Regions from separate parts of the Calothrix sp. CCY 0018 genome, predicted to be linked through region 3. Evidence: predicted binding sites of a transcription regulator. Region 3 holds the regulator's gene; each other region holds the start of a gene.
The links. Region 3 encodes NtcA, which controls nitrogen genes in cyanobacteria. Its sites were predicted from a motif close to TNTGTANNNNNNNNTACANA; they were not measured.
Positions count from the first base shown of each region.

Region 1: a site for NtcA is predicted at 1,862-1,881, ahead of ACM03V_RS20660 (cell division protein SepF). Genes of this name have one in related genera too.
Region 2: a site for NtcA is predicted at 1,305-1,324, ahead of rpe (ribulose-phosphate 3-epimerase). Genes of this name have one in related genera too.

Region 1 covers NZ_CAWUDI010000029.1:29,673-32,890, reverse strand. The annotation lists gene ACM03V_RS20675 (anthranilate synthase component I) at 1-3, shown strand, start outside; gene pipX (transcriptional coactivator PipX) at 525-803, shown strand; gene ACM03V_RS20665 (YggS family pyridoxal phosphate-dependent enzyme) at 800-1,471, shown strand; gene ACM03V_RS20660 (cell division protein SepF) at 1,964-2,578, shown strand; gene proC (pyrroline-5-carboxylate reductase) at 2,667-3,218, shown strand, end outside.
Region 2 covers NZ_CAWUDI010000032.1:29,236-32,453, reverse strand. The annotation lists gene ACM03V_RS22085 (hypothetical protein) at 3-404, shown strand; gene rpe (ribulose-phosphate 3-epimerase) at 568-1,278, opposite strand; gene ACM03V_RS22075 (S8 family serine peptidase) at 1,452-3,062, shown strand.
Region 3 covers NZ_CAWUDI010000028.1:84,022-87,239, forward strand. The annotation lists gene fabI (enoyl-ACP reductase FabI) at 312-1,088, opposite strand; gene ntcA (global nitrogen regulator NtcA) at 1,463-2,134, shown strand; gene ACM03V_RS20420 (DUF3084 domain-containing protein) at 2,521-3,218, shown strand, end outside.

The sequences.
Region 1 (3,218 bases), on a different contig from region 3:
TGAGGTGAAAGTAGCTATACAGGTAAGTATTTTTATAGTTCGCTTCAATTCATGGCAAATGTGATGCACTGTCAAAATGATTACGTAGTCTTAAGTGTCAACATAAAACTAACAGCATTGTTTAAAAGTTTACAAAATATTACTTTGGATGCTTTATATCTAACGATTGAATCCGGAAGTAATAAAATTGGTTTTATATGATATTTCAATGCTGGGGTAAAATAGTTTTTTAGCTAAAAAAGCTTGATTACCTAAATAGGCTATTAATTGGTTTGGAGCAAAACTTGTCGTAATCGTAACAAGTTTTGTCGAAACTGTACTTTTTGATGAGAAGAATGTAACGAACATTTAGCATTTAATTTTTCTCATACGTACATCCATTCTTCGGATGTGCAAATAACTACCATTATTGCCATTCTGCATTTACATTGCTTAAAAAAAATTCGGAGATATCTGATTAATATTGCTCCGACTTTTTGTTTTTAACAGCGAAAAGATATATGTACTCGTACCTTGACTACTAAATGAATTCAGAAAATTCCGAAACTTACTTGAATCATCCAACTTGGGGACTACTTTACAGAATATGTACGGTAGACCAAAGTCAAGAGCTTTTTACTACGTTGTATGCTCAACGCCTGTTTTTCCTGGTAATAAACGATGAGAAAGGCATTAAGTTCCAACCAGTAGGACGTACAGAGGCGAGAATGATGTTGGAAAATCGTTTGCGTAACTTGCGTCGAAGCGGACAATCTATTGAGTACGATCAGCTCACTAGTATTTTTCAACGTACATTCCAATGAGTAGTTCGCTAATCGAACGTATACATTTAATTCAAGATTCACTTCCTGAATCTGTCAAATTGATTGCTGTTAGTAAGAAGGTTTCGGCAGCAGCTGTGCGCGAAGCATATGCTGCTGGCATCCGAGACTTCGGCGAAAGTCGGATTCAGGAAGCTGAAAGCAAAATTGAGCAGTTACAAGACTTATCAGGCATTTCCTGGCACTTTATTGGACATCTACAAAGCAATAAGGCTAAAAAAGCTCTTTCATCTTTTCAATGGCTTCATTCCGTAGACAGCCTTAAGTTAGCGCAGCGCTTAAACCTTTTAGCTCCGGAGTTGGGAGTCAGTCCCAAAATTTGCCTGCAAGTCAAAATTCTCCCCGATTCAAACAAATCCGGTTGGACGATACAGCAACTTCTAGACGATTTGGTGGAACTTAACCTTTGCCAAAGTTTACAAATTGAGGGTTTGATGACAATTCCACCACTAGGATTAGATAGTTCGGAGGTTGTTGACGTGTTTAATCGGACACGAGAACTGATAGCTGAAATTAATGAACGTAGCTTGTCAAATATCAAAATGAAGCAACTTTCGATGGGAATGTCGCAAGATTATCAGTTAGCAATTCAATCTGGTGCAACTATGGTACGTTTGGGAACAATTTTGTTCGGAGAACGTTATCTATAAGTCACCTTTATTAAGGTAGAAAAAGCTAAAAACCTTGATATTGCTTGGTTTTAAGCTGGGAGAAGGAAAATCTACCGATATTTAATTTCAGTCAGTCTTTTGATAGACCCTCCATGATTCGCCAGCGTATACTTAAAACTGGCGAACTCCTATAAAAAAAGCAAATATTCGTCCGTAAGTTAGATTGAAAATTTTGACATTTGATACAGAATAATTATTTAATACTCTAGTTCCAAAAGCGACAAAAGATATAGTATCTACAAATGCAAAAAAAAGAAAATAAGGGGTAAAAACAACTTTTCATTCTCAAACTACTAGGATATAATCTTGACTCATCATTATCCGTAATTTAAGTACAAACGTTGCAATAACGTCAAGGCTGTATAAAAGACTGTAATATATACTACAAGTAATGATTATTTGTAGTGGTAAAAGTTGACAAAAACAATTTTTACCTTCTCAATAAAGATGGTTGGCACCAGGAGCGTAACAATGAATAACATATTTTCCCGATTGAGAGACTTTGTTGGTTTAAATGAACCAGTCGAATATGAATATTATGAAGAGGAGCAGGATGCAGAGGGTTATGAGAATCTTTATCAAGAACAGAATCAACCAGCGTCTGCTCCTCCTCAACCAGAAAGTGTTGCAGTTAATAGACGTTGGCGCGAACCAATGCCTACAATGGGTAACGATGTAGCGAACACTTCTTCTGCAAAAGCAATGAGTAATGTCATCGGTATGCCAGGAGTCTTGAATGGTATTTCTGAGGTATTGGTGCTTGAACCACGTACCTTTGAAGAAATGCCTCAAGCGATTCAAGCATTGCGCGAACGGAAGTCTGTGGTATTAAATTTAACAATTATGGATCCAGACCAAGCTCAGCGTGCTGTAGATTTTGTTGCAGGAGGTACTTATGCCCTTGACGGACATCAAGAGCGTATAGGAGAAAGTATCTTTCTGTTTACGCCTAGCTGCGTACAAGTTAGCACAACTGGCGGAGTACTTCATGAAGTTCCTCAACCACCAGTGCGTAATCGTCCCAACCCTAATCCAAATCCATCTAACGCTTCGTGGGGAAACGAACCGAATCGCATGGCAAAATAAAGATAAACTAGTCATTAGTCATTAGTCATTTAGTCCGTTTGTTTTCTGCCTGATGACCAATGACAAATGACCACTGATAAAATGGGCAATGACGAATCACAAAAAATTTGGCTTAATTGGTGGCGGGGTAATGGGCGAAGCATTATTATCCCGCCTCATCAGTTGTGAAATATATCAACCATCCGAAGTTATTGTCAGCGAACCACTTCCAGAACGTCGGACTTATTTAGAGCAAGAATACAAAATTTTGGCGATCGCCGATAGCAGCATAGCGTTTGCTCAAGCTACAGAAGTAGTATTTTTAGCTATTAAGCCTCAGATATTCAGTGCGATTGCTCAAGAGTTAGCAGGAGTAATCGAACATGGAAGCAAGCAATTAATAGTTTCGATTTTGGCAGGAGTACCATTAAAGCAATTAGAAGCAGCTTTCCCTGGTTTGCCGGTAATTAGAGCAATGCCAAACACCCCAGCTACAGTAGGTGCGGGAGTGACTGCTATTTGTTGTGGTGCTTACACTAAAGCCAATCATACTGAAGTTGCAACAAAGCTATTTTCGGCAGTAGGGGAAGTAGTAGAAGTACCCGAATACTTAATGGATGCAGTCACCGGACTTTCAGGAAGCGGCCCCGCTTACGTCGCG
Region 2 (3,218 bases), on a different contig from region 3:
TTATGACCGTTAGCAGTAATGGTAGAAGAGCCAGTACGCGTCAAAGGCGAACCAAAACTGGAACGGAAGCCAGTACAAAACTAGAAAATATAAAAGGTGAAAGCGTGAGTACAGATAATGTAAAAAAAGATTCTGAGAAAGAAGTAAGCGGACCCCTTGCTCTTCCTGGGCAACGTCCGATTACCAGCAGCGACTTACAAATAGTTGAAACGATGAATATTATGGGAATTCGCCCCATCGCAGCCAATAAGATGCAGTTTACTGAAACAATTAATCTATCTGGAATTCGTCCTATTGCTAAGAGCGATCTAGTGGTTTCGGAAACTTATTCTGTTATGGGTAATCGTCCGGTTGCTTCAAATGAAGTTGATGATAGTTTTTCTCTAATGGGTTTCTTAGATTAGATTTGAAACGTAATTAATTAGTTTTAATACAGATTTTGATGGAGACGTAGCACTGCGCCACGTCTCTACACTTTTATAATGAGATTTATCATGAGATAAAAAATTCCCTCCGCTAATTTAAGAGGAGGGGGTATCAGGTGATGGGAATATTTAATGATTTATGCTAGGAAGCCTTGGCTAAATCTTGTGCGGGACGCTTGCTGTTGCGAATACCCTCAATGGCTTCTTTATAATTATTGGCTTTGAAGACTGCCGAACCTGCAACAATTGCATTCGCACCAGCTTCTAAAACTTGCCAGGTATTATTGACTTTGAGTCCACCATCAACTTCAATCCAAGGATCTAGTCCGCGCTCGTCGCACATTTGACGCAGCTTGCGAATTTTAGGTAAGACTCCAGGGATAAAGCTTTGACCACCGAAACCGGGGTTAACACTCATTATCAGGACTAAATCACATAAATCCAGACAATACTCAATCATGTCTAAAGAAGTACCCGGATTTAGTACAACTCCCGCCTTTTTATCAAGCTCCTTAATTTGTCCCAAAGTGCGATGTAAGTGAGGAGAAGCATTATGCTCGCAATGAACATAAATATGGTCTGCACCAGCTTTAGCAAAATCCTCTACATACTTTTCAGGTTCCACAATCATCAAGTGGACATCCAAAGGCTTTTGAGTTACCGGACGAAGCGCTTCCACAATCAGAGGACCTATCGTTATATTAGGTACAAAACGACCATCCATTACATCAACGTGAATCCAATCAGCTCCTGCTTCATCTATAGCGCGAACTTCTTCTCCCAAACGGCTAAAATCCGCTGATAGAATGGATGGAGCGATAACAACGGGTTTCTTAGAATTTTTATTGATCATGGCTAGTGGGTCTTAAAGCGTCCTCTTCTGTATGCATTGTAACAAAATATTGATATTTTTATCATAAAGAAAACAAAATTAAATATATCGAATGGGAATTGGGCATTGGGAATTGGTAATTGTTAACTCCGTGAGCAACTAACCACTAACAACTAACAACTAACAACTACTTGATGAAAAAATTAACCTGGGTGATTTGGGGATTAAGTGCTTCTTGCTTGACCGTTCCGGTACTAGCTTTGACTACTTCTGTTGGTAGTGAAGGTATTGATGCTTTGAGGCTGCACAAACCGCCATATAATTTATTTGGTCGAAAAATTGCTTTGGGTCAAGTGGAAATTGGTCGTCCGGGTCAATTTGGTTTAGATAAATCTGTTTCTAAAAATCGTTCTATAGCTTTAGCAGGTGTTTTTCAAGGCAATCAGCCTGCTAAATCAAATAAAGGAGTCGATCCTCATGCCTATAATGTTGCTGGCGTGATGGTTAGTAATGATAAAGGGTTTCAAGGTGTTGCTCCAGGAGCGCGTTTGTATTCTTCTGCTGTCGGCTCTATCAAGGGTATGGGCCAACCGGAAGAATGTCTTTCGGCTCAACACATTGCTTTACAAAATGGTAATGATGTTCGCGCTATTAATTTTAGCTTTGGCGAACCTTTAAGCCGAGATCCCAGACCGGAACCTGTTTTGGATGGTAAAGCTTTACTTACATTATGCGTTGATTGGTCTAGTCGCGTTCATAATGTTTTATATGCCATTGCTGGTAATCAAGGTAAGGGCGGAATTCCCATTCCTACAGATAATTTTAATGGAATGAATGTGGCTTTTTCCTCTCGCCGAGGAGAGATTTTTAGAAAACTTGATGTTTCTAATTTGGTGGCTATTAATCAGTCAATGACTGCACGTTTATCCGGGAAGGAACTTAATTTAGGTCCTCGTCGTACTATCAGCATAGTTGCTCCTGGAAATAGGATTAGTTTACTAAATCCTAATGGAGAAATCAAAAAAGTTACGGGAACTAGTTTTGCAACTCCTCATGTTACTGGTACCGTCGCCTTACTACAAGAATTTGGCGATCGCACGTTAGCTAAGCAGAAAAAATTACCATCATCACAAAAAGTTAAAGTTGCCTGGAGCCTTGATTCTCGTCGTCATGAAGTGATGAAAGCTGTTTTGCTCAATTCCAGCGAGAAAATTAAAGATGATGGAAATGGCTTGAAGTTGGGGATGACTCGCACTTTAATTGACAAACAAAATAAAGATTGGTTGGATTCTGATGCTTACAAAGACGCAGCAATTCCCTTGCATACCCAAATGGGAACCGGACATTTAAACGCTTTTCGTGCTTATCAACAGTTTAGTGCCGGACAATGGAGTCCAGAAAAAGCAGTACCCGCTATTGGCTGGGATTACCGGGCAATTTTCGCCGGAACATCTGCCGACTATACTTTAGCAAAACCTTTACAAAAAGGAAGTTTTGTGTCTGTAACTTTAGCTTGGGATAGGTTAGTAGAACTCGGCGATACTAACAAAAATGGTAAATATGATAAAGGAGAAATTTTTCGCGATCGCGGTTTGAATAATCTCGATTTGCATTTAGTCAAAGCAGACGGTAAAGATAAAAATAATCGCAGTACTTGTGCTTCTGTGAGTCGAGTTGATAGCGTGGAACATATTTTCTGTCCCGTACCTGAAGATGGTAACTATAAAATCAGTGTCAAGTTTAAAAATAGCATTAACGAACCAACTCAACCTTATGCTTTAGCTTGGTGGACTGCATCTAAATAATTAATATATTATAATAATATTATTTATTTGTAACAATTAAGGAACTCGATTTTCTCAAAAACCGGGTTTCTTAATAGCGAAAATTGTATCTCGCCACTGTAAGAATTTGAGGGGTTAAAACAGTTTTATTAAATGCAACAATCATATATTTTGCTT
Region 3 (3,218 bases):
GAGCAATTTCTTGTTAAAAACCAATATCTTTCGTGCGTCTAACCCAACCTACAAACTACAAACTAAAACGGTATTAGTTCGTAGGTTGGGTTAAAAGCGCACGACCTTCATTATGGTTTATCTTCGGATTGAGATGCGCTTTTAGCCCAACATTTAGTTTTAATCGCTAATAGAGAAGATGTTGGGTTACGACGCTTCGAGTAATTTTTAGTTGAAAACCAATGTTTTTCGTGCGTCTAACCCAACCTACAAGTTAATAGACTATTGCAACTAAGAAAGAAAATATTAAAAAAATCGGAAATTTTGCCATATTACATTCCCATGATTTCGTATCCTGCATCAACATACAGAACTTGACCTGTAATTCCACTTGCTAAATCGCTACACAAGAAGGCTGCTGCATTACCAACTTCTAGCTGGGTAACAGTACGTTTGAGGGGAGCAACTTCTTCTACATGATGAATCATATCTAAAATGCCACCCACCGCACTTGAGGCTAAAGTACGAATGGGACCTGCTGAAATTGCGTTGACGCGAATCTGTTGCTCTCCGAGTTCTGCTGCTAGATAACGCACGCTCGATTCTAATGCTGCTTTAGCCACTCCCATCACGTTGTAATTAGGAATTGCTCTGACACCACCCAAGTATGTAAGAGTTACAATGCTTCCTCCTGCGGACATTAGAGGTTTGGCTGCACCTGCTAATTGGGCTAGCGAATAAGCGCTTATTTCCAAAGCTAAATTAAAGCCTTCACGGGAAGTTTCGCTAAAACCTCCGGTTAAGTCGTCTCTTTTGGCGAAAGCAAGACAATGAATCAAAATATCTAAAGAACCCCATTTTTCCTTGATCGAATCAAAAGTAGATTTTACTTGCTCGTCATCTTGGACATTACATGGCAAAAACAAACTAGGTTTAATGGGTTCGACTAAATCTTTAACCTTTTTCTCCATTTTTCCTTTCTCGTCTGGTAAATAGGTAACACCAATATTTGCTCCTGCTTTATGCAGTTGTTGGGCTATACCCCAAGCAATAGAACGGTTATTAGCAATACCTGTAACAAGCGCGTTTTTCCCTGTCAGATCCAGCATAAAAATCACCTATTCAAAAATGGTTCATGGTTGAGCATACTAGATATTAGACCGATCAAGATTATTTTTTAAATCCGATTTATGGGATGGAATAATAAATGTTGTTAAAATTCTGCTACATTAATTACCATTTTTTTTATGATATTTTAAATATTTCTTCATCTAAATAATTTACTTCTATGAACTAACTGAATAGTGTTAAAAATTAGTAGCTTTAAGGGTTAGAATTTATGTATCATGTTGAACAAATAGTAATGAGGTAAAGAGGTTAAGTATAGGAAAGTACAAAAAGGTTCACAATGTAATCTTGATTTTTCAAGTGTATTATACGGTAATCTGTTTTATTTATTCCGGCATTGGGTAGGGGAAGGGAGATGATTGTGACACAAGATAAAGCCCTAGCAAATGTGTTTAGACAAATGGCAACTGGAGCTTTTCCACCAGTTGTTGAAACATTTGAACGCAACAAAACTATATTTTTTCCGGGCGATCCAGCTGAACGAGTTTATTTTCTTCTCAAAGGTGCCGTGAAGCTCTCCAGGGTGTATGAGGCAGGAGAAGAAATAACGGTGGCATTGCTACGAGAGAATAGTGTTTTTGGAGTTTTGTCCTTATTAACAGGAAACAAATCGGATCGGTTTTATCATGCGGTAGCGTTCACACCAGTAGAATTGCTTTCGGCTCCAATTGAACAAGTAGAGCAAGCGCTCAAAGAAAATCCAGAATTATCTATGTTGATGCTGCGAGGACTTTCTTCGCGAATATTGCAGACAGAGATGATGATTGAAACTCTTGCTCACCGAGATATGGGTTCTAGATTAGTGAGCTTTTTACTAATTCTGTGTCGAGATTTTGGAGTTCCTTGTGCTGATGGAATAACTATCGATTTAAAGTTATCCCATCAAGCAATTGCTGAAGCGATTGGTTCTACTCGCGTTACCGTTACAAGATTATTAGGCGATTTACGAGAAAAAAAGATGATTTCAATACACAAAAAGAAGATTACCGTACACAAGCCAGTAACTTTAAGTCGGCAATTTACTTAAAAATGTGTTGAAGGATTTAACGTCTAATTATGTTATTAGGAGGTCTATATTGATTATTGCGATTTAATTTTTGAAAAAATACATCTGAAATGATTATACCGGCAATGACTAAATTATCTGGTTAATATTACAGATGCTTTCCTAACGGTAGCAGATGAATGATAATTAACGCTGCTACCAATTAAACAGCTTTGTTCCGAAAGGCAATGTTTTGAGCCTTATTGAATAGGCGGAATGTAAAATCCGGTTTACTCCGCCCTTTTGACCACGAATTTTGACACGCTTGGAAATTAAGTATATTCAGCTCTTGCATTATTTGCCTTTTCTCACACACAATAACTGAAAGTAGTAGCCTGTATGTGTAGGGATAAATTCGGCACGATTTTATGACCACCGCGTTTATCCTGATAACAGCAATTTTAATTTTGGGAGGCGTAATTGCTACCGTCGGCGATCGCATTGGCACGCGGGTAGGTAAGAAACGTCTCTCACTTTTCAACCTGCGTCCCAAAAAGACTGCTGTTTTAGTGACGATTTTAACGGGAGTTGGTATTTCGGCATCAACTTTAGCAAGTTTATTTTTAGTTGATGAAGGATTGCGTGATGGAGTATTTAAGCTTGAGGATATTCAAAAAGATTTACGAAGCAAGCGAGAACAACTTGAAGGTACGGCGAATAATTTAGAAATTACTAAAAGAGAGTTAGCAGAAGCTAGGAACCAACAAGCACAAGCACAGAAAAAGTTAGAGGCAATTAACCGCTCCTTGGAAGCTGCAAACACCAAGCAACGATTAACCCAAGCTCAACTTAATAAAACCATCAAGCAGCAAGCCCGTACAGAAGCTTTACTGCAAGGTACCCAAAAGAAACTAGATCAAGTAGCCACTCGTTACAAAAGCGCTATTGACGAGCTGCAAACCATAATTGATGAAAGAGACAGCAAAATCAAAGAGATCAAGCAGCTAAGGGCAGAAAGCCTACAGCTCAAGGAAGACAGAAAGCGATTGATTGCAGATGCTAATAAAGCCCTAGCCCAAGCTGAAGCTGCAATTAACAAACGCGATCGCGAATTAGCCAATCGTCA